Regions from separate parts of the Vibrio sp. R10-SG3-ISO3 genome, predicted to be linked through region 2. Evidence: predicted binding sites of a transcription regulator. Region 2 holds the regulator's gene; the other holds the start of a gene.
What was found. The regulator CRP, encoded in region 2, controls carbon source genes, mostly activating them, when cyclic AMP is high. The targets are predictions, from matches to a motif close to TGTGANNNNNNTCACA.
Positions count from the first base shown of each region.

Region 1: ectA (diaminobutyrate acetyltransferase) is a predicted target of CRP. The motif match lies at 4,040-4,055, and genes of this name have one in related genera.

Region 1 covers NZ_JCBDHE010000037.1:4,262-16,876, reverse strand. Annotated here, with positions in the region: gene AC6R1A_RS08955 (solute:sodium symporter family transporter) at 1-1,383, shown strand, start outside; gene AC6R1A_RS08950 (putative quinol monooxygenase) at 1,482-1,778, opposite strand; gene AC6R1A_RS08945 (nitroreductase family protein) at 1,788-2,444, opposite strand; gene gloA2 (SMU1112c/YaeR family gloxylase I-like metalloprotein) at 2,678-3,064, shown strand; gene AC6R1A_RS08935 (tetratricopeptide repeat protein) at 3,061-3,882, opposite strand; gene ectA (diaminobutyrate acetyltransferase) at 4,155-4,712, shown strand; gene ectB (diaminobutyrate--2-oxoglutarate transaminase) at 4,741-6,006, shown strand; gene AC6R1A_RS08920 (ectoine synthase) at 6,072-6,458, shown strand; gene AC6R1A_RS08915 (aspartate kinase) at 6,520-7,956, shown strand; gene AC6R1A_RS08910 (TolC family protein) at 8,073-9,446, shown strand; gene AC6R1A_RS08905 (efflux RND transporter periplasmic adaptor subunit) at 9,446-10,642, shown strand; gene AC6R1A_RS08900 (efflux RND transporter permease subunit) at 10,639-12,615, shown strand, end outside.
Region 2 covers NZ_JCBDHE010000030.1:57,026-69,640, forward strand. Annotated here, with positions in the region: gene AC6R1A_RS07185 (YjbF family lipoprotein) at 1-406, opposite strand, end outside; gene AC6R1A_RS07190 (hypothetical protein) at 482-775, opposite strand; gene AC6R1A_RS07195 (Wzz/FepE/Etk N-terminal domain-containing protein) at 918-1,898, opposite strand; gene AC6R1A_RS07200 (SLBB domain-containing protein) at 2,037-4,619, opposite strand; gene AC6R1A_RS07205 (capsule assembly Wzi family protein) at 4,653-5,999, opposite strand; gene AC6R1A_RS07210 (phosphoribulokinase) at 6,325-7,194, shown strand; gene crp (cAMP-activated global transcriptional regulator CRP) at 7,452-8,084, shown strand; gene AC6R1A_RS07220 (DUF1338 domain-containing protein) at 8,242-9,033, opposite strand; gene astD (succinylglutamate-semialdehyde dehydrogenase) at 9,153-10,610, opposite strand; gene astA (arginine N-succinyltransferase) at 10,670-11,689, opposite strand; gene AC6R1A_RS07235 (aspartate aminotransferase family protein) at 11,801-12,615, opposite strand, start outside.

The DNA of each region.
Region 1 (12,615 bases), on a different contig from region 2:
CTCGAAAGCCGCTATGACATGTCGGTGAAAAAGTTCGTTACCTTACTCTTCCTCTGCCAATATGTGATTAACATTCTCCCGACCACCTTGTACGCTGGCGCAGTGGTATTGGGTGAGATATTTGATGTGCAAGGTTTGCTTGGTATTTCTGAGTTTGGCTCGATTGCGTTGATCTCCGCGACCATAGGTGTACTCGGATTTTTCTATGCTATTTATGGTGGCCTGAAAGCGGTGGTGATCGCTGATACTATCAATGGTGTTGGGCTGATTATTGGGGGATTGATGATCCCAGTGTTTGGCTTAATGGTGCTTGGTGGTGGCAGCTTTGCCGAAGGGTTGGATATTCTACTAACGGCGGCGCCAGAGAAGCTGCAATCGGTCGGTACCGAAAGCGATCCACTGCCGTTCTCAACCCTATTTACGGGTTTGTTGCTGGTGAACCTTTACTACTGGGGAACGGATCAATCGATCATTCAACGTGCATTGGGCGCAAAAAACCTCAAAGAAGGTCAAAAAGGTGTGATTTTGGCCGGTGCGATTAAGGTCATTTCGCCGCTGTTTTTGATCATTCCCGGTATCATTGCGTTTCACATGTTTGGCGCCGATGCAGGCAATCCAGACTCAATGTACACGCGCCTTGTCAATGAAGTGTTGCCTAAGCCATTGGTGGGGTTCTTTGTTGCGGTCATGTTTGGTGCGATATTGAGTACCTTCAACGGGGTACTCAACAGCTCAACCACGCTTTTTGCACTTAACGTTTATAAACCTTTGTTTGGCAGAGATAAAAGCGACGAGGAGCTGGTGGGCAAAGGACGTGTGTTTGGTGTGTTGATTGCTATCGTCTCGGTTTGCATCGCGCCATTTATCATGTACGCACCGGAAGGTTTGTTCCAATACTTGCAGATGGTTGCGGGCTTCTTTAGTGTGCCGATCTTTACTATCGTATTTGTCGGTTACATCTCTAAACGTGTGCCTGCACTGGCGGCGAAAGTGGCATTGGTGGTGTTTGTGTCATCCTACGGGGCCATGCAGTTGGTGTTCGATACGCCGATTCACTTCCTGCACCAACTGGCCATTCTATTTGTTGTTTGTACGGCGTTGATGTTCATCATTGGCCGTATTGCTCCTCGTGACACCGAGTACGAGATGCCTATCAACGAGTCAATGGACGTGACACCGTGGGCATTTCGCTTTGAAGCGTCAGCGATCATCTTATACATGGTGTTGGGTGCGTATGTGATGTTCTCGAATGTAGGTTTTGTCTCCAATGACCCGACGGTAATGCAGGTGTACGGTGTCTGTGGTTTGGTGATGTTGGTCGGTATCGCTTTGAGAGTCGCCAAGCGCCGTAAATCGACGTTGCTAACCACTCAAACAGAGTAACCGCCTCGTGACTGTTAACAAATAATAAAATCCCCCGCTTATCAATGGATAGGCGGGGGATGTTTATCATCTGAATTTGCCTGCTTGTTGGGCGAGACTTAAGCGATTTTCGTCATCTTATCGACGGAGAAACGCTCCACCATGCCCTCAACTTCGGCGCCGTAGGCTTGAAAGTGCGCGCTGGCGGCGTGCGCTTGCAGTGCTTGCTCGGATTGCCAGATTTCATACACAACGAAATGGGCAGGATTGTCGTTGTTTTTGTGCAAATCGTAGCAAATACACCCTACTTCTTTGCGAGTTTGCGTCACTAACTTGGTCAGAGCGCCTTCTACCTGTTCAATATCGTTCGTTTTGGCGATCACATTGGCGACGACAGTAACGGGTTGTTCAGTCATTTTGATGCCTTACAACGTGGTGATTACATCGTCTAGCGCCAAGCGCGCTTTAGGCAAGCCGTGGTTATAGTCTTCACCGTCTAGGTGGTAACCCATCGCAAGTGCGACTTCTACCACGTGACCGTCGAGCTCTTGTTTAAACTCTTCACCAATCAATGCCGGGTCCACTCCTTCCATTGGCGTAGAATCAATGCCAAGGCGAGCTAAGGTGTGAAGAATATTGCCCAGGGCTAGGTAGACTTGGGCTTTGGTCCAGTGACCATTGAAGCCGGTCTCATCGGTGTTCATGTCAGCAAACGCATAGGCACCCATAAACGCATCGTACATGTCAGCAGGTAGGTGGCCCGAGGTAACTTCAGCGTCAACACGTTTGGCGAACTTCTCCTTGGTGAACTTAGGATCGTAAGCAAACAAGATGGTGTGTGAGGCCGCGGTCGCATGCGGTTGGTTGAATTGGTGCATGTTCGCGAACGTATTATGAAAACGCTGCTTCGCTTCGTCAGACTCAACAATGATGAACTTCCAAGGTTGAGAGTTGATTGACGAGGCCGATAAACGCAATGCTTCTTTGATCACCGCCATATCTTCTGCCGAGATACGTTTGCTCGGGTCGTATTTTTTCGCGGTGTAACGAGAGTTCAAATCTTGAATGATTGGGTGAGTCATGTTGGCTCCTAAATTGTCTATGTTGTACTGATGACTAGGGCTGATGTTCACAATGGTCAACCACCACTTGGCCCGCTTATCAAAAGGTTTTCTGCGCTGCGTTGAGGCAGCGAAGCGATGGCGTTACTATAAGCGCGGTCTATGAATGGAAAAAGTGTCATCCTGTCCAATCACTTTGGACGCAATCGTCCATAATCTTTCTAGGACACTGAAAAAATAAGGAAAAATGACTGATGTCTATCAAAGGGTTCCACCATGTCGCCATTATCTGCTCTGACTATTCGACGTCGAAAGCGTTCTACACTCAGGTGTTAGGATTTGAGGTGATTGCGGAAAACTATCGAGCGGAAAGAGCCTCCTACAAACTGGATTTGGCTTTGCCTGGTGGTGGTCAAATTGAGCTCTTTTCCTTTCCATCACCGCCTGAAAGACCAACCCGACCTGAAGCGCGAGGATTGCGTCATTTAGCCTTTGTGGTGGATGACGTTGAGGCGTACGGGCAATATTTAACAGAGCAAGGGGTAGAGGTGGAACCCATCCGAGTGGATGAGTTCACAGGTAGAGCCTTCACATTCTTTCAAGATCCCGATGGTTTACCGCTGGAAATCTATCAAGCTTAGTGGTGCTCATCGAGGAGCAGGGCATCAAAGCGTGGGTTGCCATGTAGCCCCTCCAAATCCGGCTCCGTATTGATCAATTCTCGAATCGAAGGACTTGATTCAATCGCTAATTCCAAATCCAGAATTGCCTGCTCTTCAATCCCCAAACGAGAGTAGGCACAAGCACGCTGATAGAGTGCAGGGCCATTATTGTTGTCGAGGTTAAGGACACGATTACACAGACTCAACGCCCAGTGGTACTCGCGAATTTCCATCGCTGCATCCGCCTTGTAGGTCAGCGCTTCAAGATCGCCCGGTCGCATGGTCAAGATCTCATCATACACATCAATTCGCTGCTCGGCGGTCGGCATACTTTGCGCTCTTAGCCATAAGTTGTGGATTTCATTGATCTTCTCAATCTCTTTGTTGTTTTCACTGATCACGCGCGTCTTACGTTTTAGATCGCGTTCCAGTGCACTGAATTTCTTCTCGTACTCTTTGGCAATCGCATCGAGTCGCTTGTCGGCCATGTCTTTGGTGTTGTGCTTGAACTCTCGCAGAGATTGCCAACCAACAAAGGCAATCAACGACGCGACACCGGCGATGATGTAGAAAAAGTAGGTCACGGTGACGTTGGCGTAGTTGAGGGATTTGTCGGCCACTTCGAGCTCTCGGTCGGTAATTTGAACCACCAAGCGGCGCTCTAAATCTTGTTGGTCTTGGCGCAGAGCTTTGAGCTCATCGAGGATATAGCGCTCCATTAGCGGGCGATCGAGCATCTCGGAGTCGGAGTATTTTTCTTGCTCCGCGAGGGTAGGGAAACTCAGTGAGAGGAGCATGAGAAAACTAATTAGGGTTCGAATCATCGGGGGTTCCAATCGAGTCACTTAAGATAAATATAAGCTTAGTTAATCATAGACGCGCGCGACATGATACTCCGAATGAAATAATTTAGTGCACTAACCATTGTTAAACTTTATGTGCAATTTGGATTTATGTGATTTTAATCACAAAAATGCGGTTGATTCGGCGCCAGATTTGATTTTTGGTGCCCGATTTTGCTCATAATAATGGCGAATTTAATTAGAGTTCAAAGGAAATGTATCTGCACATGATTACGTCAGCGCCCTGGGTTATGTATCCGGAAATTACACAACCCCAACGCCCAACGTGGCGGTTTAGAGAGCCGAGTGATACCGATGGCGACCAGATTTTCCAACTCATCAAAGATTGTCCGCCACTGGATGTTAACTCTTCGTACTGTAACTTTCTTCAGTCTACCCACTTTGCGGACACCTGCATTTTGGTTGAGATTGATGATGAGGTGGCTGGATTTATCTCTGCCTACCGCAAGCCACAACAGCCAGATGTGCTGTTTGTTTGGCAAGTGGCGGTATCGAGCGATCACCGAGGTAAAGGCATCGCTTCGAAAATGTTAGACCGCCTGCTCGCTCGCGACACCTTGTCCGACATCAACGCGATAGAAACGACGATAACAAAGAACAATACGGCGTCGTGGATGTTGTTCGAAAAGCTGGACAAACGTCATGGCAAGCGCGGTGAGATTTCGGTTTTCTTGGACCAAAACACCCATTTTAAAGGGGAGCACGATACTGAGTATTTGTATCGCATCCCACTTTCTCGTGCTCACGCACACTCGTCCCAATAAATAATTGAGGAACCCAAACGGTCTTATTATGGATATTTTTAATAAGCAAGAATCAAAAGTACGTTCATATTCAAACAACTTTCCGGTGGTATTCACCAAAGCCAAAGGTTGCTGGCTAGAAACTGAAGGGGGCGAGCGCTATCTCGATTTCTTAGCCGGTGCGGGCTCATTGAACTATGGCCACAACAACCCGGTACTAAAAATGGCCTTGTTGGAGTACATCGAATCTGATGGCATCACGCATGGTTTAGACATGCATTCCACCGCCAAAGCGGCGTTTCTTGACGCGTTTAATCGCATCATCCTTGCGCCGCGTGAACTCAACTACAAACTGCAGTTTACTGGCCCAACGGGCACAAACGCGGTAGAAGCCGCGCTCAAACTGGCGCGTAAAGTGACAGGACGTAGCTCGATTGTCGCCTTTACCAACGGTTTCCACGGCTGTACTGCTGGCGCACTGGCTGCAACGGGTAACCAGCATCACCGCCAAGAAATGGGCCAAATGCAGAGCCAAGTGACGCGTATTCCATTTGATGGTTATGCCGATATTGATGGCTTAAAACTGTTTGAAACCATGCTGCAAGATAACTCAAGCGGTATGGACAAACCTGCTGCTGTACTGCTTGAAACCGTACAGGGTGAAGGGGGGTTGAATGTGGCCTCTAACGCTTGGCTACAAAAACTCGATGCACTGTGTAAAGCCAACGGTATTCTATTGATTGTTGATGATATTCAAGCGGGCTGTGGCCGTACGGGCACCTTCTTTAGTTTCGAACCTGCAGGGATCACCCCAGATATCGTGACGCTCTCGAAGTCGATTGGTGGGTACGGCTTACCGATGGCCGTCGTACTGCTGCGTCCGGAACTGGATATTTGGAAGCCTGGTGAGCACAACGGTACGTTTAGAGGTAACAACCATGCTTTCGTCACCGCAGCGAAAGCGCTTGAGACCTACTGGGCCGATCCACAGTTTGAAGCCCACGTGAAAAACTGCGCCGACAAAGTGACGCAAGTGACTACTCGCAGCTTGAAGCGTCACCCTAACTTGTTTGAGCAAGTGAAAGGTCGCGGCATGATGCAAGGTATTGAGTGTGTCAACGGCGACATTGCCAGCGAGATTGCTAAGCACTGTTTTGAGCTCGGCATGGTGATCGAGACAGCAGGACCTGACGATGAAGTGGTGAAGTTTTTCTGCCCACTGACCATCACAGAAGAAGAATTAGAACAAGGTCTGCGCATCTTTGAAGAGGCGGTTCAACGGGTCGCGGTTAAGCAGTTTAAGCAAGCGTCTTAAGTTCAAAACAACGTCGTACCGACCCCATTCGGTTGGCAGAAAAAGAAAATGAAAAGGAACAGAGAATGATAGTCAGAACCTTAGATGAATGTCGTGATAGTGAACGTCGTATCGCGACGGATAATTGGGAAAGCGTGCGTATGTTGCTCAAAGACGACAACATGGGTTTTTCTTTCCACATCACGACGATTTACGAAGACAGCGAAACGCACATTCACTACAAAAACCACTTGGAGTCTGTCTACTGCATGAGCGGTAAAGGTGAAATTGAAGTCGTCGGTGGTAAGACATACCACATTGAGCCGGGCACATTGTACATCCTCGATAAGCACGATGAGCATTATCTGCGCGCCTACAAAGGGGCCGACATGGTGATGGCCTGTGTCTTCAACCCGCCACTGACAGGCGCAGAAGTGCATGATGAAAAAGGGGTCTATCCCATCGCAGATTAGGGGCAATGAGCAGGAACAACGCACCTAATCCTAACCATTAAATCGAACGAAAGGCGATATTATGACTTATACCGTAGAGAAAATCGGCGGTACCTCAATGACGGCATTTGATGCCGTGCTAGAAAACATAATCCTGCGTCCCAACCGGGACAACCTCTATAATCGAGTGTTTGTGGTGTCCGCGTATGGCGGCATCACGGATGCGCTGCTGGAGTGTAAAAAGACCAGCAAACCTGGGGTGTATCAGCTGATCGCGAAACGCGATGACAGCTGGAGCGATGCATTGGCAGAGGTTGAGCAGCGCATGCTGCTGACCAACGAGCATATGTTTGCCGACCCCATGAACCGGATGCGCGCGGACAAGTTCATTCGCTCGCGTATTTCTGAGGCGCGCAACTGCATCTCAAATATTCTGGAAACGTGCCAATACGGCCAGTTCACTTTGCGCCACTACTTGCCTCAAGTACGTGAATTTTTGGCGTCAATAGGTGAAGCGCACAGTGCATTTAACACGGCATTAAAACTGAAAAATATGGGCATTGAAGCGCGTTTTGTTGACCTCTCAGGCTGGAGCTCTGACAAAGTCGAGAGCTTAGATGAGAATATCCTCAACGCCTTTAAAGAGATTGATGTCAGCCAAGAGCTCCCCATCGTCACGGGTTATGCGTCATGTAAAGACGGCCTGATGTCGACTTTTGATCGTGGCTACAGCGAGATGACGTTTAGCCGCATCGCCACACTGACCAATGCGGATCTCGCCATTATCCACAAAGAGTATCACCTTAGCTCGGCGGACCCTCGCGTCGTTGGCCCTGAGAAAGTATTGCCAATTGGCCACACTAACTATGACGTGGCGGATCAGTTGGCAAGTCTCGGGATGGAAGCCATTCACCCGAATGCTGCGGCAGGGCTGCGTGAAAGCGGCATTGAGCTGCAAATCAAGAACACGTTTGAGCCTGAGCATCGTGGTACTCTGATTTCCAACCAGTTCCAGCCGACGGCGGACAAAGTGGAAATTATCGCCGGTAAGCAGAAGGTCTTTGCGCTGCATCTCTTTGACCAATCCATGGTCGGCGAAGCAGACAACTTCAGCTACGAGCTGATGGAGATCATCTCGGATGCCCATGTCAGCTTGATTGGTAAAGAGATGAACGCCAACTCTATTACCTATTATTTGGGCGGTAACAGCGATAGCCTGAACAAGGTGTTGTACAAAGCGGAAAAACGCTATCCGAATTCAGAAATCAAAGGCCGAATGGTGGCGCTGATTTCGGTGATTGGTTCGCAAATCGATACCAACAAAGCGTTAGCGAAAGGAGTGAGCGCCCTCATGAACGCTGACATTACGCCTTACGCTTTGCACTCGTCGATGCGTAACGTCAACGTGCAGTTTGTCGTCAGTGATAAGGAGTACAAAGCGGCGATTTGTGCCTTGCACGAAGAGTTTTTCGACAACCAGCTACAAGGTATGGCTCCCCGCGACACGAAAGTGGCGTAATCTAAGTCTCACCTTCCCCTATCGAGCAGGCATCGCCTGCTCTTTTTTTGTATCTTAACCCTCTCTTAACCCCGCCTTGTTTACTCTTACCGTTATCAGATGGGAGAGATGTAAGCATGACCTTTCGAACAACCTTAATCAGCCTTGTCGTGGCGAGCCTTCTGGGCTGCAGCTCAGGCAATCGCACCGATTACGTAGACCAAGCGCAAATCAGCAATGAGCTGGCCATTGAACAGCTAGTCAGCAAGTTGGTGGATGAACAGTCACCAAGTGATGAGCCTTTGCAGGCGATCACCGATTTGGTGAACATTCCAGCGCTAGCGCCCTATTTAGCGGCGGCCATGGAGAATAATCCCAGCCTTCAACAAAGTATTGTTGCCCTGAAAATGGCGTATGCGCAGCACGGTATCACCGCGGCGGACCAATGGCCGACACTGAGTGCTGGGTTGTCTGGTGAGCAAACAGAAGGCAGCGATGAGAGCTACACGGGTGAGCTTAATGTCAGTTGGGAGCTGGATATCTGGCGTCAATTGGCGGATAGCAGCGCCGCCGCGCAGAGAGACATCGCCGCCACACAGGCGAGCTTGCAGGCGGCAAAAGATCTGCTTGCGGCCAACGTGATGCGGGGCTGGCTTGAAATCAGCGTCAATAAACAACTGTTGGATATAGAGCAGCGACGCTTGGACATTCTCGAAAACAACGAAGTGCTGGTGCTAGAGCGCTACAAAGTTGGGCTAGGCAGTCTAGAAGAGATCGACAGTGCAAAAACCAACTCCTCTTCCACGCGCGCGACCGTGGCGGAATATCGAGAGAACCTGGCCCAAAGTCAGCGCAACTTAGCACTGCTCACTGGGCTGCGTGCCCCTCAATTGAGCGGGGACGAAGTGCCGACGGTATTTGCGACGGTGCTCAATCCGCTCGACAGTCTGGGCGTACAAAACATGGCTGGTCGACCTGATTTACAGCAAGCCTTTTACAACATTGAAGCGGAAGCACTGCGCACCGATGCCGCTTACAAAGCGATGTTGCCCTCATTTAGTCTTTCAGCCAGTTTGACCGACCTAGCGCAAACCCCGAGTGAGGCGCTACTCACCAACCCTGTGTGGAGCGTGTTGGGTCAGATTTCAGCGCCGATTTTTCAAGGTGGTAAGTTGAAATCTCAAGCGGAGTTGGCCGAGCTGACCACCGAGCAAACCTACTGGGTTTACCAACAGACACTCCTTGATGCCGTAAGTGAAGTAGAAACCGCTGTCGGCCAAGAACATGCTTTGGAGAAGCAGCAGCAATATCTCGAGAGCGCGTTACAGAGCGCGCGCCGCAGCGTTGAAAGTTATGAACAAAAGTATCGAGAGGGGCTGGTGGATATTTTTGACCTTCTCACTGTTCAGCAGCAAGCCTACGACATCGAAGCGCAACTCACGAGCGCCACTTACCAGCGATTGTTAAACCGAATTGATTTGGGCCTCGCGCTAGGCCTAGGAGTATCTTGATGAAAAAAAATGCACTGACCCTAGCCGTGACGCTGGTTGCCGCGGGTTCGATTTTTGCCGCTGTTGCCTACAATGGAAGCCAACTGGCGCCGCCCAAGGGCCCTGGAGAGACCCCCGCGCAGGAAGCGCAAAGGGTACAACCAGAGCAAAGCGCATCGGCCAGTCGCGTGCTGTCACAAGTTGCGGTACAGACCACTCAAGCTAACCGCTATCAGGCGCAAATCACCAGCTACGCTGAGGCGCAGCCGAGATACAACCTCAGTTTCACCAGTGAGGTCAATGGCCGCGTGGTGAGCTTGGCTGATGATTTTGAAACGGGGAAAGTGGTGAAAAAAGGTCAGATCCTTGCCACGCTGGATAATACGCAATACCAGCAAGCGGTCGCGAGCGCAGAAGCGGACGTCGCGGCGGCAAAGCTTGCCTACCTAGAAGAGCAGCGTGAAGGTGAACAAGCCAAATCAGAGTGGCAACGCTCTGGATTATCCGGTGAACCAAGTTCCACCTTGGTGCTACGTGAACCCCAGCTCGAGAGCGCTAAAGCGGCATTGGATAACGCAGAAAAAGCCCTCACGGCTGCGAAAAAAGATCTCGAGGACACCCGCATTCGTGCCCCATTTGATGCGCTGATTGTAGCCCGCTCTATTCAGCCGGGCAGCTACGTCTCGACTGGCGATAGCATTGCGACGCTCTACAGCGTGGATCGTGTTGAAGTCGAGTTAGCCTTGTCGGAGCAGCAGTGGTTGACCTTACAAGCAGACGGCCAGAGTGATGTCACGCAGTGGCAAGTTACGTTGACGGACAGTCAAAGCCAACACCAATGGCAAGCGCGCGTTGATCGCGCTAACCAACATATCACAGAGACCACTCGCCAGCGTTCAGTGATTGCGGTAGTGGAACGACCTCTTGTGCAGGCGTCTCCTCTGTACCCCGGTACATTTGTCAAAGCTACTTTAACTGGGCCTGAGGTCGATAACCTTTGGCAAATTCCTGCATCTGCGTATTCGCAGCAGGGGGAAGTCTGGATGGTCAACCAACAAGGCAGCTTGGTCAAAGCTGCCGCAACCAAGCGATTTGAGCGCAACAATTTCGTCTATATTGATCCGCTGAGCGAAGAAGCGGCTCAAGTAGTGATGCGTCCGTTGAGCAGTTTTCAAGTCGGCATGAAAGTGTTGGCCAATGAGGAGGGCAAATCATGAGTCAGTCGAATCACTCTACGGGTGTGATTGCGTGGTTTGCTCGCAACCCAGTGGCGGCAAACTTATTGATGATGGGTGTGATCATCGTGGGGTTGTTTTCCGTCAGTTCGTTGCGTAAAGAGGCATTCCCTACTCTTGAACCTGATGTGGTCAGTGTTGCTGTCAGCTATGACAGTGGCGATCCGGTTCAGGCGGAAGAAGGGATTGCGATAAAAATTGAAGAAGCGCTGGAAACCGTACCGGGCATCAAACGCATTACCTCTACGTCGGATTCGACTGGCAGCTATGTGTCGATTGAAAAAGAGAGCAGTTACGATCTGGATACCTTGCTGACGGATGTCAAAAACGAAGTGGATGCCATCAACAACTGGCCAGCGGAAGCGGACAATCCGGTCATCGAAAAAGCACGTCGTCAGGATCATGCGATTTGGGTGCAACTGTATGGCGATGCGGACCGTTCGACATTGCAGATCTTGGCTCAAGATCTGAAATCCGATTTGTTGAGTGAGAGTGCGATCAGCGATCTCTCTATCAATGCAGAGCTAGAGCGGATGATTTCGGTGGAGGTGAATGAGCAGGCTTTGCAGGCCTATGGCTTATCACTCACGGATGTCTCGGATGCCATCAACGCAGAAAGCGCGACGGCCATTTCGACCAGCCTGCGCAACAGCGAAAAAACCGTGCGCCTCAAAGCGTCAGAGCAAGCGTATCAAGTGGAAGATTTTCGCCAAATTCCCATCATTACAACTCAGTCAGGCGCACAGATTCTACTTGGCGATATTGCCACGGTCAGCGACACGTTCGAAGAAGATAGCTACTCGTTGTCCCGTTATAACCAGCAAAATGCCATCGGCATCCAGATTTTGATGGATGACAGCAGTGATGTGGTCAACATTGTTGAGCAGGCCAAACAGGTGGTTGAGCAGTGGCGAGCAAGTAACGTATTGCCTGACAATGTCGACATGGAAACTTGGTATGACAAAAGTACCATGATCAAAGAGCGTCTATCACTGCTTGCCACCAACGCGCTCACCGGTATTGCGATGGTGTTTATTGTGTTGGCGCTGTTTCTTAACCTGCGCGTGGCATTTTGGGTCGCAGCTTGTTTGCCCTTTGTCTTCTTTGGCACCTTGTTTTTTATGACCGACTCCTTCGTTGGGCTGACCATCAACGAGATGACCACCTTTGGTTTCATCATGGCGCTCGGCATCGTTGTGGATGATGCGGTGGTCGTGGGCGAGAGCATTTACGCGACCCGCCGAGCTGAGGGGGACACCATAGAGAGCACCATTAAAGGCACGCTCAAAGTGGCGGCGCCGACCGTCTTTGGGGTTCTGACCACCGTGGCTGCCTTTTTGTCGATTGCCGCCATTGATGGCAACATGGGCAAAATTTATGCGCAATTTGCCACCGTGGTGACCATCTGTTTATTGCTCTCATTGGTGGAGTCTAAGTTCATTCTACCGGCGCACCTGGCGCATATTGACACTCACCGGAAAGACAACAAAGGGATTTGGAACCGCATTCAGAGCGGCGCGGAGCGAGGGTTAAACGGCTTCAACCAACGTGTGTATAAGCCGCTGATTAAAATCGCACTGCAATTTCGCTATGCCGTCGTACTCAGCTTTTTGGCGTTATTCATTTTAGTGATTGGTATGCCGCTCACCGGCGCCGTGCGCGTTGCGTTTTTTCCAGACATCGCCGGCGACACCGTCTCGGCTCAAATGTCGATGTACAACGATGTCAGTTTTGGTCAAACCGAAACCAATTTACTGACCCTCGAGCGCCATGCGCTTACGGTGGATGCCCAATTGCGGGGCGAGAGCGACACGTCGGCGATTGCCAGTCTACAGGTGTCGGCCACGGCCGACCGCTCAGGCTCTATCCAAGTGGAGCTAGCGCCAGAGGCGCCGTATAACATTGATGAGTTTGCTGATGCATGGCTGGCGATGTCGGGTAACATGGAAGGGGTT
Region 2 (12,615 bases):
CATAAATAGCCTGCCATTGTTGCGCTTGTGATGTATTAATGGGAAAGGGAGCTACATCGGATGAAGATATGTGTACTAAGTTTGTATCAGGCAGACCAACAGTTTTCACGATACGTCCATCCCTCGTAACGATCATTCCTCGGTCTGACGAAACCCACTTCAACAACATTGAATCTGATTTGGTTTCTTTGTCTGCAAACGCCAAGGCCATAAACAACCGAGGGCCATCATTAATACGCGCATAAATACTCGCGTATGGCAAAGAATCTACGTGTTGCCGCGTAACCGAGGCGTCTTCTCCGCCCAATACTCCCTCTCTCATCGTATCGCCGACATTTTGAAAACGTTGTGTGCAACCTGACAAAAGCATTCCGACTGAGAGGGCAAAAACCCATAATTTGCGCATGCATAAAACCTAAAAAATGCTGATAAAGTAATAAAAAAAACACCCCTCCCGGGGTGTTTTTTGACTAAACGAGGATTAGTTGGTAGTACCATCTGCGCCTGTTGTGCCATCATTGTTGTCTGCAACCGATGCAACAACCGCTCCAGCAACAACAACGCCTGCAGCAACTGCACCAACCGTTGCAGCGCCAATACCAGCACCAGCAGCAGCAGCAGCACCACCAGCAGCACCACCACCAGCAGCAGCACCACCGGCAGCGGCACTACCACTTGCAGTTGAACCAGAAGCTGCGCCAGCCGCCTCACCTGCAGCTAGTGCATTCCCAGAAACGCCAAAGGCAATTAATAGTGCCAACGCGATATTTTTCATGAATATTCCTTATAAAATTTGACTCAGTGATCACAAAGTTGAAGGATATTTAATCACTTCATGAACTATTTTATGAGACCAGAAGAACAATGTAAAACAATTAGCATAACAATTAACTCAGCGAGCTGATGTAACGTACTGACTAGTCGTTATTTTTATCCTCTTTGCGAAAAGCGTACTTTACGAGAACAACAGCGACACCTAACATACCCCCGAGCAAAGTAGCGAGTACGCAAATCAGCGCTCGTTTAGGGCCATCTTTGTCTTCTGGTACCACAGCTGGGTCTATCGTTTTAAAGACAAACTCTTCTTCTACCTCTGCTAGCATCTGGGTTTTATATTGCTCTTCAATCAACGAATAAAACATGTTTTGTAGCTCTGTAATCGATGTCTTAGTGATTTGTGTTTCTAAGTAGGCGATTTTCGAGCTTGCCTCTTTCAGCGCTTGTTCTTTCATCCATAAGTTGATGTCTTCAACCAATAAGGTGGTCCACTGGCGAGCGAGAAAGGGTGATTCACTAACCACTGAAACAGTGACCATTCCATTATCCTTGTTTTCGGAAACAGAAAGTATCTCTTTGAACGCTTTATGCGCCTCCCATAAAGTCGGCTTTAAAGACTCACCATTTTCGTCCAACATCCATTTACCTGTGCTGACATTGTACAGTTCCGAGTCGTAACGTATCTCTTCGTGGCTTTCATTCCAACTTTCAAGGGCCATGAGAGGCGCTAGAAGTTTGTGTTTCTCAATAAACGCCTCAATGAACTTTCGAGACTGTAACACAGCCAAAGCCTCAACTTTAGGGTCAGCTTGATTCCCTCCACCCAAACTAACACCTGCGAATGCGGCTAAATTTCCAAGAGAACCAGATATCCCCCCCGACCCTCCACCTTGAGTAGCCGTCAAAAGGGCTTGCGCTTTATAAGTATTTGGCTGATTTAGCGCAAATACTACCCCAGCTACAGAAAACAAAAACGTCACTAAAATGATTGTCCATTTGCCATGCCAAAGCGCAATAAACAACTCTTTTAAGTCGATTTCATCATCTCGAGTATCGGAAGGAAAAGGCGGTATAACGTGAAAGCCACCTTGCTGCGTATGTGTGGATTTAATATCTGACATGTTCGTAAGAATCGCCTAATTGTTTAATCGCAAACTTTGAGCGTTATTTCACCTTACTGATGAATGGGCTTATCAATAACGCAGATTATTATTTAAAGCGAGTTGTACATAGAACGTACAACTCGCTATCAACTCATATCAATCGCTAATGGCACTCCATGCAACTCCCAATTGATACATAATTTGTGTAGCAGAAGCGACTGTGCTCAAGCCATCAAGATAATCGACATCAACAGGTACTATGATGGTGTCACCAGGTTGTAATGACTCACTATTGCGGCTAAACCAAAATGAGTTGTTGGGCAACATTACTGAACCATTGGCTCGCACAACGTACACTCGGTCTGTATCTGCCTGTTTTTTGGTCCCACCTGCAAGTCGAATATAGTCTTCTACACTTTTTCCGTAATCGAAAGTATGAGTAGACGTAAACTGCACTTCACCAATGATGGAAACCGATTTATCAAACTCAGGAATATGAAGACGATCAAGATTGGTCAACAATATATTGGCATCTTGGTCACCAGCAAGAATAGCTGGTAAATCAATTACCATTCGTCCCAATGGCGCTGTGGATGACAAGTTCTCTACCAAGGCCATGGCTTCTGATGGACTTGATGAAAAGCTTGCACTCGAGCTGTTACGCCTCAACGTTAAGTTCGCAATCTCACTTTGTAAGGAACTTTTTAAGTGCTCCATTTGTTTTCGTTCACGCTCTTTCAAGCTCTCTCTCGCAAATACAGCACCATTTGGATAAGCAAACTCTGTTAGTCCACCAGCCCGTTCTATAACATCGAGGATAGTATCGCCTCTATTGATCGCGTAAACGCCGGGGTACATGACTTCCCCTGTTAGCTCAACAGTCATTTCAGAACGCCACGCTGTATTCTTGAGAACCGTCACGCGATCTTTAGATTGCAATACAAACTCACCATTTCTCGTGTCATTGCGACTCAGATCAAGCTGCACCTTTTCTAGCAGTTTGGTTTCATCTGTTGTCCTTGCATCAAAACGGATTAACTCAATGCCTTCTACATACGCAGCTTCCATGAGGCCACCTGCGGCTTTGACCAAGTCAGACACCGTCATATTCTGAGTAAGAGGGTATCTCCCAGGAAATTTCACCTCTCCAGTTATTTGTATTATTTGCGCAGGAAGAGCGAGCGAGGATTGCTCTTGCAATCGCTCTAGAATAGGCATTAGCTCTCGTTCGCGAAGAGACAGTTTATCATTGTCTGCCAAATCAGAGGCTTTAGCTACTGAGGAAACGCCACTAACAGATGAGCCGACTTGAGCATCGTTGGCTCTTTGTCTCTCTAACTCAATTCTTTTTTGTGCTCCTTTCCCCAACCAAAAGTCGACATCAAGATTGGTCGAAAACACAAATATTTGGTCTCTATTACTTAATGTGAGATCGTCTGTTGAACCAGGGTTTGCCATTGCCTTGCCGAGCTCAAATTGCAGAACCTCAATACCTTTTCTATATCCTTTCTCTCGAACTACCAAAGCGTATTCAAGATCTGCTGACGGCAACAAGTCTTCTTCGAATGAAGACAAAATGTCAGAGACTTTCATACCACTGCGAAACGAATGAATACCTTGTTTGGTTACTTGACCACGAACGGCCACTGCATCGACTAAATTAAGACTAGCTTTGTGGAAGAATATCTCATCACCGTCAGATACTTTGTATTGCCGACCAGCAGGCGTCGTATAATCAATAGTGTCGACAACAATACCTTTTTGAGTTTGCTTTCGAATGGTGACAGCCGCAAGATAAGCGGTATTCACAGTCCCACCAGCATACGATACAACATCTTTTAATGCTGTTTCACCAACGATTTCATAGTGAGCCGGTCGTGTCACTTCACCACTTATCGTGATGTTAGACTGTTTTGTTGGGATAAAAAGGGTATCGCCTTTTTGCAAACGAACATCTTTACTTGAATCACCTTCAAGCAATAGCTTATACATATCTAATTGGGCAACGACTCTACCTTTTCGCTTTAAAAATATGGAGCGTAGTGAACCTGTTGGTTTCACACCTCCTGCCGCGATAATGGCTTGAGTCATTGTCGTGAGACCATTTACATTGTAAGCACCAGGCTGATTAGCCTCCCCCGTAATGTAAACTTGCATTAACCTCATGCTTCCCATGGACACGGTCACGTTGACACCGATGATCCGTTCTTCAATCAAAGCGCTGAGCTGCTCATCGACCTGCTTAAAAGATTTACCTGAAACACTAAAAGGGCCGATTTTAGGCAAGGTAATATGCCCACTTCTATCAACAACGAGAGAATATTGCTGATCTTCCTTACCAAACACATGTACCAAGAGCTCATCACCCGCACCCAAAACATAATCTGTGGGAATGGGAGTGTTGTCGAGCGTTACAAAACTTCCTGGGACTCCGTTCAATACGTCATACCCAAACAGAGGAAGCGACTGATCTTGCACTTCCACATTTTTTTTAACCTCAGCTTCGGGTTCACTTGGCTGTACTCTCACTGGCTGAGATACGACGTTAACTGACGCTGGAGCCTGTGATGAGGATTCAAGGAGCGACAAGTCAACCCCATACTGGCGTGCCAGTTGCTCCTGCTGAGATTTCGGTAGCTTCTTGAATTGTTCTATTTGAGCTGGTGTAGGCTGATTGGCCAATGAAACTTGACTAATCAAAGTAATGCCTAGTAGTACCAGGTAGTTAAACACCTTCATACAATTTTAGGTCCCTTGCAAACTAATGGTAGGTTAGTAACGATACTCATAACCAAATGAAAAAATAGGCTCATTGTTAGAATAGGTATCCGAGACTACGTCTCGATAGCCCACTCCCAAGTTAAACATCCCTTGCAGATAAGGGATGTAGTAGTCGGTTTTCATCACCCTCTCTTGACCGTTGCTCGAACCTGAATCTCGAGCAACGATACTTAGCCGATGATCATTGGCCAATTGAGCATAAACAGCGACAGATTGACTGTTTCCCCAACTCAATGAGGTCAAGTCACTGATTAACTCATACTCTTTGGGATGAAGTACTTTAACGTAAGCTTCGTCAACATGCTGACTCTCTAAAACCAACGTCCAATCAATATCAAGCAAACGTCTATGACCTTCCCACCCCACAACAAAAGACTGGGTCTCCTGTCCCAAGGAAACCTTTTGAAAGGACGCAAACATTGCATGACTGAGCTCAAACATTTTTGGAAGAGGAACATTGAAATCAATGCCAAATGAGCGGTACGAGGCGCTGGAATCGAAGTCAGTGGATTCGTGATAGTTCAATGACACTTCTGCAAAATTAAACGGTTTCATTGAAAAGCGGTTAGACCATAAGTAGTCCGCCTCACTATCCGTTTCAGAGATCACACTATCCAGTTGCCAATAGCCTAATAGTCCCTGATTGTTTGATACCCATGACACTGATAAAGAAGGCGTCGAATTCCCATATGTGCCTAATTGTAAATTATGTTGCCATGTCGGCCCCCACCAACGTTCAAGGTATCCCAATGCAACTAACGAGTAACCAACATTAAAGGCAATATACGAACCGCTAAAGTCAATATCTTGATCATACTCTATGGGTAGCAAATCTTGCTGGGATATCCTTTGGTTTACGTAGTTCAAGTTAAGCCTGTACGCAAAACGGTCATCTAGATGATTATAGCTAGAGTAAATTCCCCAACTATCACTATCATTAGCGCCATATCCTAAAGACACTAGCGGCCCTGTCTGGTACTTCACTTTCGACATGAATTTACCACGTCCATATTGCGCATTACTCATTGCATGCCGCAACTGTCGATTTGCTACTAAGGCTTGTTCATCTGATATATGATTGTTGGTGAGATCATCGCCGATGCTAAGCCAACGTAGAGGAAATGTACTAACGGGAGAGCTCATCAGGCCAATATTTGAGAGTTGATTGAGTGATGCTCTTAGGAAAGGGTCATGGGACTCTAGCCATGGTGACGCTTTTACACCAAAGGGAAGACAGAAAAGAGACAACACCCACATTAAACCGAAAAATACTTGCAGTGTTACCTCTGAAAACGTGTCTTTTATAAAGAGCCGACGTCCTAAACATCCATTTACCACAATTAGAACCTTTGATTCTCTTTGAATCCCACTGACATAACCTATAATTATTATTAGCTTATTAGAATTTTGGTTTTCGATGAAATGGTGAACTAGCTACAAATAAGCACGCCCGATCATACTGCATCAATCACAAAGATATGCAGTATATAGAGTATTAACATATCAATAAAGTACTTCCCTTCTCATTATACTACGTAGTTAAAATGCCACTTGCGAAAATAAGAATACTGACGAGTAGCAAACTGCTCAAGGGGCACACTCGCCTTCGTTTTGGTGATATAGTGCGAACATACAAGGACAGGTATTACACATAAGGTTTGTCATGTCAGCAAAACACCCCATTATTGCCGTAACGGGCTCTTCCGGTGCGGGCACAACCACGACCTCTGAAGCGTTTCGCAAAATGTTTAACATGATGCGCGTGAAACCGGCTTGGGTGGAAGGGGACAGTTTCCACCGCTTTACGCGCCCAGAAATGGATGTCGAGATCCGCAAAGCGCGCGAGCAAGGACGCCACATCAGCTACTTTGGTCCGCAGGCGAACGACTTCCCTGCGCTGTCTGAGTTTTTTAAGCAGTATGGCAATGAAGGCACAGGGCAAATTCGTCGCTACTTGCACACCTTCGATGAAGCCGTGCCCTACAATCAAATGCCGGGTACCTTCACGCCGTGGCAAGATTTGCCGGAAAATTCTGACATGCTGTTCTACGAAGGACTGCATGGCGGCGTGGTGGATGGTGAGGTCAACGTCGCCCAACACGTCGACTTTTTGATTGGCATGGTACCGATTGTGAACTTGGAGTGGATTCAAAAATTCGTCCGTGACACGCGCGATCGCGGTCACTCACGCGAAGCGGTAATGGACTCGATTGTCCGCTCGATGGATGACTACCTCAACTACATTACCCCGCAATTTTCGCGCACCCACATCAACTTCCAACGCGTGCCGACCGTCGATACGTCCAACCCACTTAACGCTAAAGGCATCCCAAGTTTGGATGAAAGCTTTGTAGTGATCCGCTTGCGCGGCATCAAACAGGTCGACTTCCCATACCTGCTCGCTATGATTGATGGCTCTTTCATGTCGCGCCACAACACTATTGTCGTGCCGGGGGGTAAGATGAGTTTTGCGATGGAGCTCATCGTCAGACCTATCCTACAGCAGCTTATCGAGACGGGTAAAATTGGCTAGCGATCAGTCCTAAGACCCGTTTACTTGTCATACCGTGATCATGTGCACATTTTTGCGTAAACAATCACCAACTTGACACGATTAAAATCAAGAAATCCCTTTTGAAAAAGGCTACTATTTGTAACCGAAACAAAGATGGCTTGCAGCATTGAATAAGTGCTCTTATCCTAAAAAGCCTTGTTCAAGGCTTCGCGCCTTTTACTGGCGCGACAAAAATGGAAAGCGGCAAGCGTACCCTGCAGAGGAAGTGAGATATTATGGTTCTAGGTAAACCTCAAACCGATCCAACATTAGAGTGGTTCCTGTCACATTGTCATATTCATAAGTACCCATCAAAAAGCACATTGATCCACGCCGGTGAGAAAGCAGAGACGCTTTACTACATCGTCAAAGGCTCTGTGGCGGTACTGATTAAAGACGAAGAAGGTAAGGAAATGATCCTTTCTTACCTAAACCAAGGTGACTTTATCGGTGAACTTGGTCTATTTGAAGAAGATCAAGAGCGTACCGCTTGGGTTCGCGCTAAATCACCTTGTGAAGTTGCAGAGATCTCATTCAAGAAATTCCGTCAGCTTATCCAAGTCAACCCTGACATCCTGATGCGTCTATCTGCGCAAATGGCAAGCCGCCTACAAGTGACGAGCCAAAAAGTCGGTGACCTCGCCTTCCTAGACGTGACAGGCCGCATCGCGCAGACGCTACTTAACCTAGCGAAACAGCCAGATGCCATGACGCACCCAGACGGCATGCAAATCAAGATCACGCGTCAAGAGATCGGTCAGATTGTCGGCTGTTCACGTGAGACCGTTGGCCGTATCTTGAAGATGCTTGAAGAGCAAAACCTGATCTCCGCCCACGGTAAAACCATCGTCGTCTACGGCACGCGATAGGGCATTAGAGGCGAGTTCCTAGTGGCTAGTTCCTAGAGAAAACCTTTAAAGATTAAGAAAGCCACCCTGTCTACCAGCGGTGGCTTTTTATTTACCAGTACCCAGTTCCCATCACCCATTTCACCAGCCCCTCTAGCAACTAGGAACTAGGCACTCCCTACCCATTCGTACTCTCAAATATCTTATCCGCTGACGCCGCGACAAACCCTGGGTAGAGCTCACCATTACTCATCGGATAGCGTTTGGCGAATTCGTAGAAGCCGCCTGGGATCACTTGCGTACCGTCACTAAAGCTCACCTCGACTTTGTCTGCCATGGTGGACGATTGCTCAAGCAATACCTCTGGTGAGCCTTTCACTTCGCCACCCGACTCATTGATGACAAAGCCCGCTTGGCGCAGGTGCTCATTCACCGCCGCGACCTCGTCAAATGCCTTGAGCTGATTAACGCTTACGGTGAAATGGTTGGCCCCATAGCCGTGCGCCGCAAGCCATGCTGCGTACTCACTCTCTTGGGCGAGGGTTTGAAAATCTTCATAGCTGAGATCCCACAAACGGCCCGCATACAAAAACTCATGGCTTTGCAGTGCGGATGCCTCCACTTGTGCCACCAGCTTGCTGACAATGCGTTGCAGCGGCGCTGAGCACTCTTCGACTTTCAGCTCACTGATGAACACTTTTGGCAACGTCGGATCGGCGTGCTCGTAGTGCTTGGCGACCAAGTGTTTGCTCTCAAACAGGTAGTCACCGCACGCTTGGTAACCTAGCGCAATAAATGGCGCAGCCAATGTCTCGATACCGAGCGGCGCAATGTTAAAGGTGCGCAGCGCAATATGGTCATTGATCAGCGGCTCATCTTCTTCTAAAAGCTGATGAACCTTGGCCGCTTGAGGACATAGACGGGAAATATAGTCTTGCCACAGTAAATCGAACAGTTGAGCAGGCGTCATAACGTCTCCATGTTAATCGTGAAGCTGAATCGTAAAGCTGGTTCTTTAAAAGAATGGCTTAATCACAAACCTAGCAATGAATCGAACACCTTGGGCTCCAAGCGAGCCCAAGGTGCGTCTTACAGTTCTACACCCGGGCTTAACGTCTCAGGCAGCAAGGTGTGCTCGCCTTCCATCGACGCCATAGGGTAAGCGCAATAATCCGCAGCGTAGTAAGCACTTGGGCGAAGGTTGCCCGAGGCGCCCGGTCCGCCAAACGGCGCATCGCCACTTGCCCCAGTTAATTGGCGGTTGCGATTGACGATCCCTGCACGAATGTGGTCAACAAAGTAGGCCCACTCATCATCATCGGTGGACACCAGCCCAGCAGAGAGACCAAAGCGGGTGTCATTGGCCAGCTCAACGGCGCGCTCAAGACCTTGATAACGCACCACTTGCAGCAGCGGGCCAAAATACTCTTCATCTGGCAGCGCTTCGATGGCCGTGACATCAATAATCCCCGGAGTGACAAACGCCGCCTCGCCCGCTTTCGCTTCCACCAAGCTCACACCACCAAGGCTCTGCAAGTTCGCCTGTGCGTTGAGGATAAAGTGTGCCGCAGCTTTCGAAATTTGTGGGCCCATAAAAGGCGCTGGCTCTGCAAACGGCTGATCGACGCGCAGCTTGCGTGTGGCCTCAACCAAGCGATTGACCAAGGCATCGCCTTTGTCGCCCACAGGCACATAGAGACGTCGCGCACAGGTGCAACGCTGCCCGGCACTGATAAAGGCCGATTGCAAAATGGTGTAGACCGTCGCGTCCAGCTCACCATAGTGCTCACTGATGACCATAGGGTTGTTGCCGCCCATCTCCAGTGCCAGCATCTTGTCTGGCTGACCGGCAAATTGGCGATGCAGCAGGTGACCTGTATTGGCGCTACCAGTAAACAGCAGGCCATCAATGCCTTTCGACTCTGCTAGCGCAATGCCCGTCTCTTTGCCCCCTTGGACTAAGTTGATCACGCCCGCAGGCAATCCCGCTTGTTGCCACAGCTTCATCGCTAGCTCACCGGTCAGCGGCGTTTGCTCTGACGGCTTGAACACCACGGTGTTGCCCGCCAGCAGCGCTGGGACAATGTGACCATTGGGCAAATGACACGGGAAGTTATACGGGCCAAACACCGCCATCACACCCAACGGGCGATGGCGCAGTACAATTTGGTTACCCGCCGCTTCACGGGTACTTTCGCCTGTGCGATCATGATAAGCGCGAATAGAGATGGCAATCTTGCCCGCCATGGCCGCGGCTTCTGTGCGCGTTTCCCACAACGGCTTGCCGGTCTCTTTAGCAATCACTTCGGCTATCTGCTCGCTGCTCTCTTTCACTTTTTCAGCAAACGCCAGCACGATGGCTTCGCGCTGCGCAAAGCTGAGTTTTTTCCATGTCTGAAAGGCGTTTCTCGCCGCGCTGACCGCCGCTTCGACTTGCGCGCTAGACGCGCTGTCACCCTGCCAAATGACCTCGTCATTGTACGGGCTGGTTGAATTCATCGGCTCGCCTTGTCCGGCCAGCCACTCTCCTGCAATCCAATGAGTCATGTTGTTTTCCTTGTCCAATTCTACTGCCAGTACTGGGCTGACTATCGCTGGGCTGACTATTACTGAGCCAGCATGCGCACGTAGTCACCATCGCCGACTTGCAGCGCGTTCGCCACCTCTGGCGCTAGGATGACCGAACCCGACTCTTTGTCGTACGCCGCTTTGGCGGCGGTGGCTCTGAAGTTCTCAAATGAGGTGTTAGCAATCAGGTAATCCTGAGAACTGGCGTGTTCAGAGATGCTCACTTTGGCTCGAAACGATTCTCGCACCGACTCAATATTGCGCACCTCACACTCAACCGTTGGGCCGCCGTCAAAAATGTCGACGTAGTTACGACAGGTGAAACCCTCTTTCTCTAGAAGGCGCAGCGCCGGCTTGGTGTTCTCGTGCACTTGGCCGATCACCGCTTGTGCCTCTTTACTGAGCAAGTTGATGTAAATCGGCAGCTTAGGCATCAAATCGGCAATGAAACCTTTTTTACCGATCCCGGTAAGATAATCCGCCATAGTGAAATCAATCGAGAAGAAGTGCTCTTGTAGCCATTGCCAAAATGGCGAGTTGCCGTTCTCATCAGAGACACCGCGCATCTCGGCAAACACCGTTGTCGAGAAGCGATGCGGATGCTCGGCCATCATCAAAAAACGACACTTCGACATCAAACGACCATTGAGCCCGCCACGGAAACTGGGTCTGAGGAATAGCGTACAAATCTCACTGCATCCGGTGTAGTTGTTGCCAAACGTGAGCAGTTTCACCACGTTATTCACGCCCAGTTTGGGGGATGAGTGAACAATGGTGCTAATGTGGTACGAGTAAAACGGGACATCCCAGCCAATCGAGGCTTCGATTCCGGTACACCCGGCCACTTCCCCCGTCTCGCTGTCAAACCCAACCATCAAATAGCCTTCGTCACCGGGCTCGGTCACATTGGCTTTGCCGAAGCTGTATTCGGAATGGGTAATGCGGTTCGTCAACAGCTCTTCGTTGACGGGTAGAGAAGTAAATCCGTGACCAGACTCCACCGCACATGTGTGCAACGCGTCATAGTCCGAAATAGAAATAGGGCGAACAACCAGCATCGATACTCCCTCCTGATGCTATTTAAGTGCCTAGTTCCTAGAGGCGAGTTCCTAGAGAAAGGAAATCCTCACTCTAGGCACTAGGAACTAGAAACTAGGCACTCACAAAACCTAAACCAAACTTGCGATGGCTTTATCTAAACGAGCGAGACCTTGTTCGATCTCTTCTTTGCTGATCACCAGTGATGGCGTGAAGCGCACGACATTGGCGCCGGCAACCAGTACCATCAGGCCTTCTTTACCTGCGGCGACCAGAACATCACGAGCGCGGCCTTGCCACTGCTCATTCAGTGCAGCGCCAAGCAGTAGGCCTTTACCGCGAATTTCGTCGAACAGGTGGTACTTGGCATTGATTTTGTTCAGACCATCACGGAACAGGGCTTCACGCTCAGCAACGCCCGCCAATGTGTCTGGTTGGCTAACGATATCAACCACGGCCTCAGCAACCGCACACGCTAGCGGGTTACCGCCGTAAGTCGAACCGTGCGTGCCCACTTTCATGTGCTCCGCGAGCGCATTGGTGGTCAGCATTGCCCCAATCGGGAAACCGCCACCGAGTGATTTCGCTGTGCTCAAAATATCAGGCGTCACACCCAAACCTTGGTAGGCGTAAAAGTTGCCAGTACGGCCGTTGCCGGTTTGCACTTCATCGAAGATCAGCAGCGCATTGTGCTTGTCACACAGCTCGCGCACAGTCGCAACAAACTCGTCCGTTGGTGAGATAATCCCGCCTTCGCCTTGCAGCGGCTCCATCATGATGGCGCAGGTGCGATCTGAGATGTGCGCTTTCAGTGCTTCGACATCGTTGTAAGGCAAGTGCGTGACATCGCCCGGTTTCGGGCCAAAGCCATCAGAGTAAGCTGCTTGACCGCCGACCGTTACCGTAAAGAAGGTTCGGCCGTGGAAGCCTTGTTTAAAAGCAATGA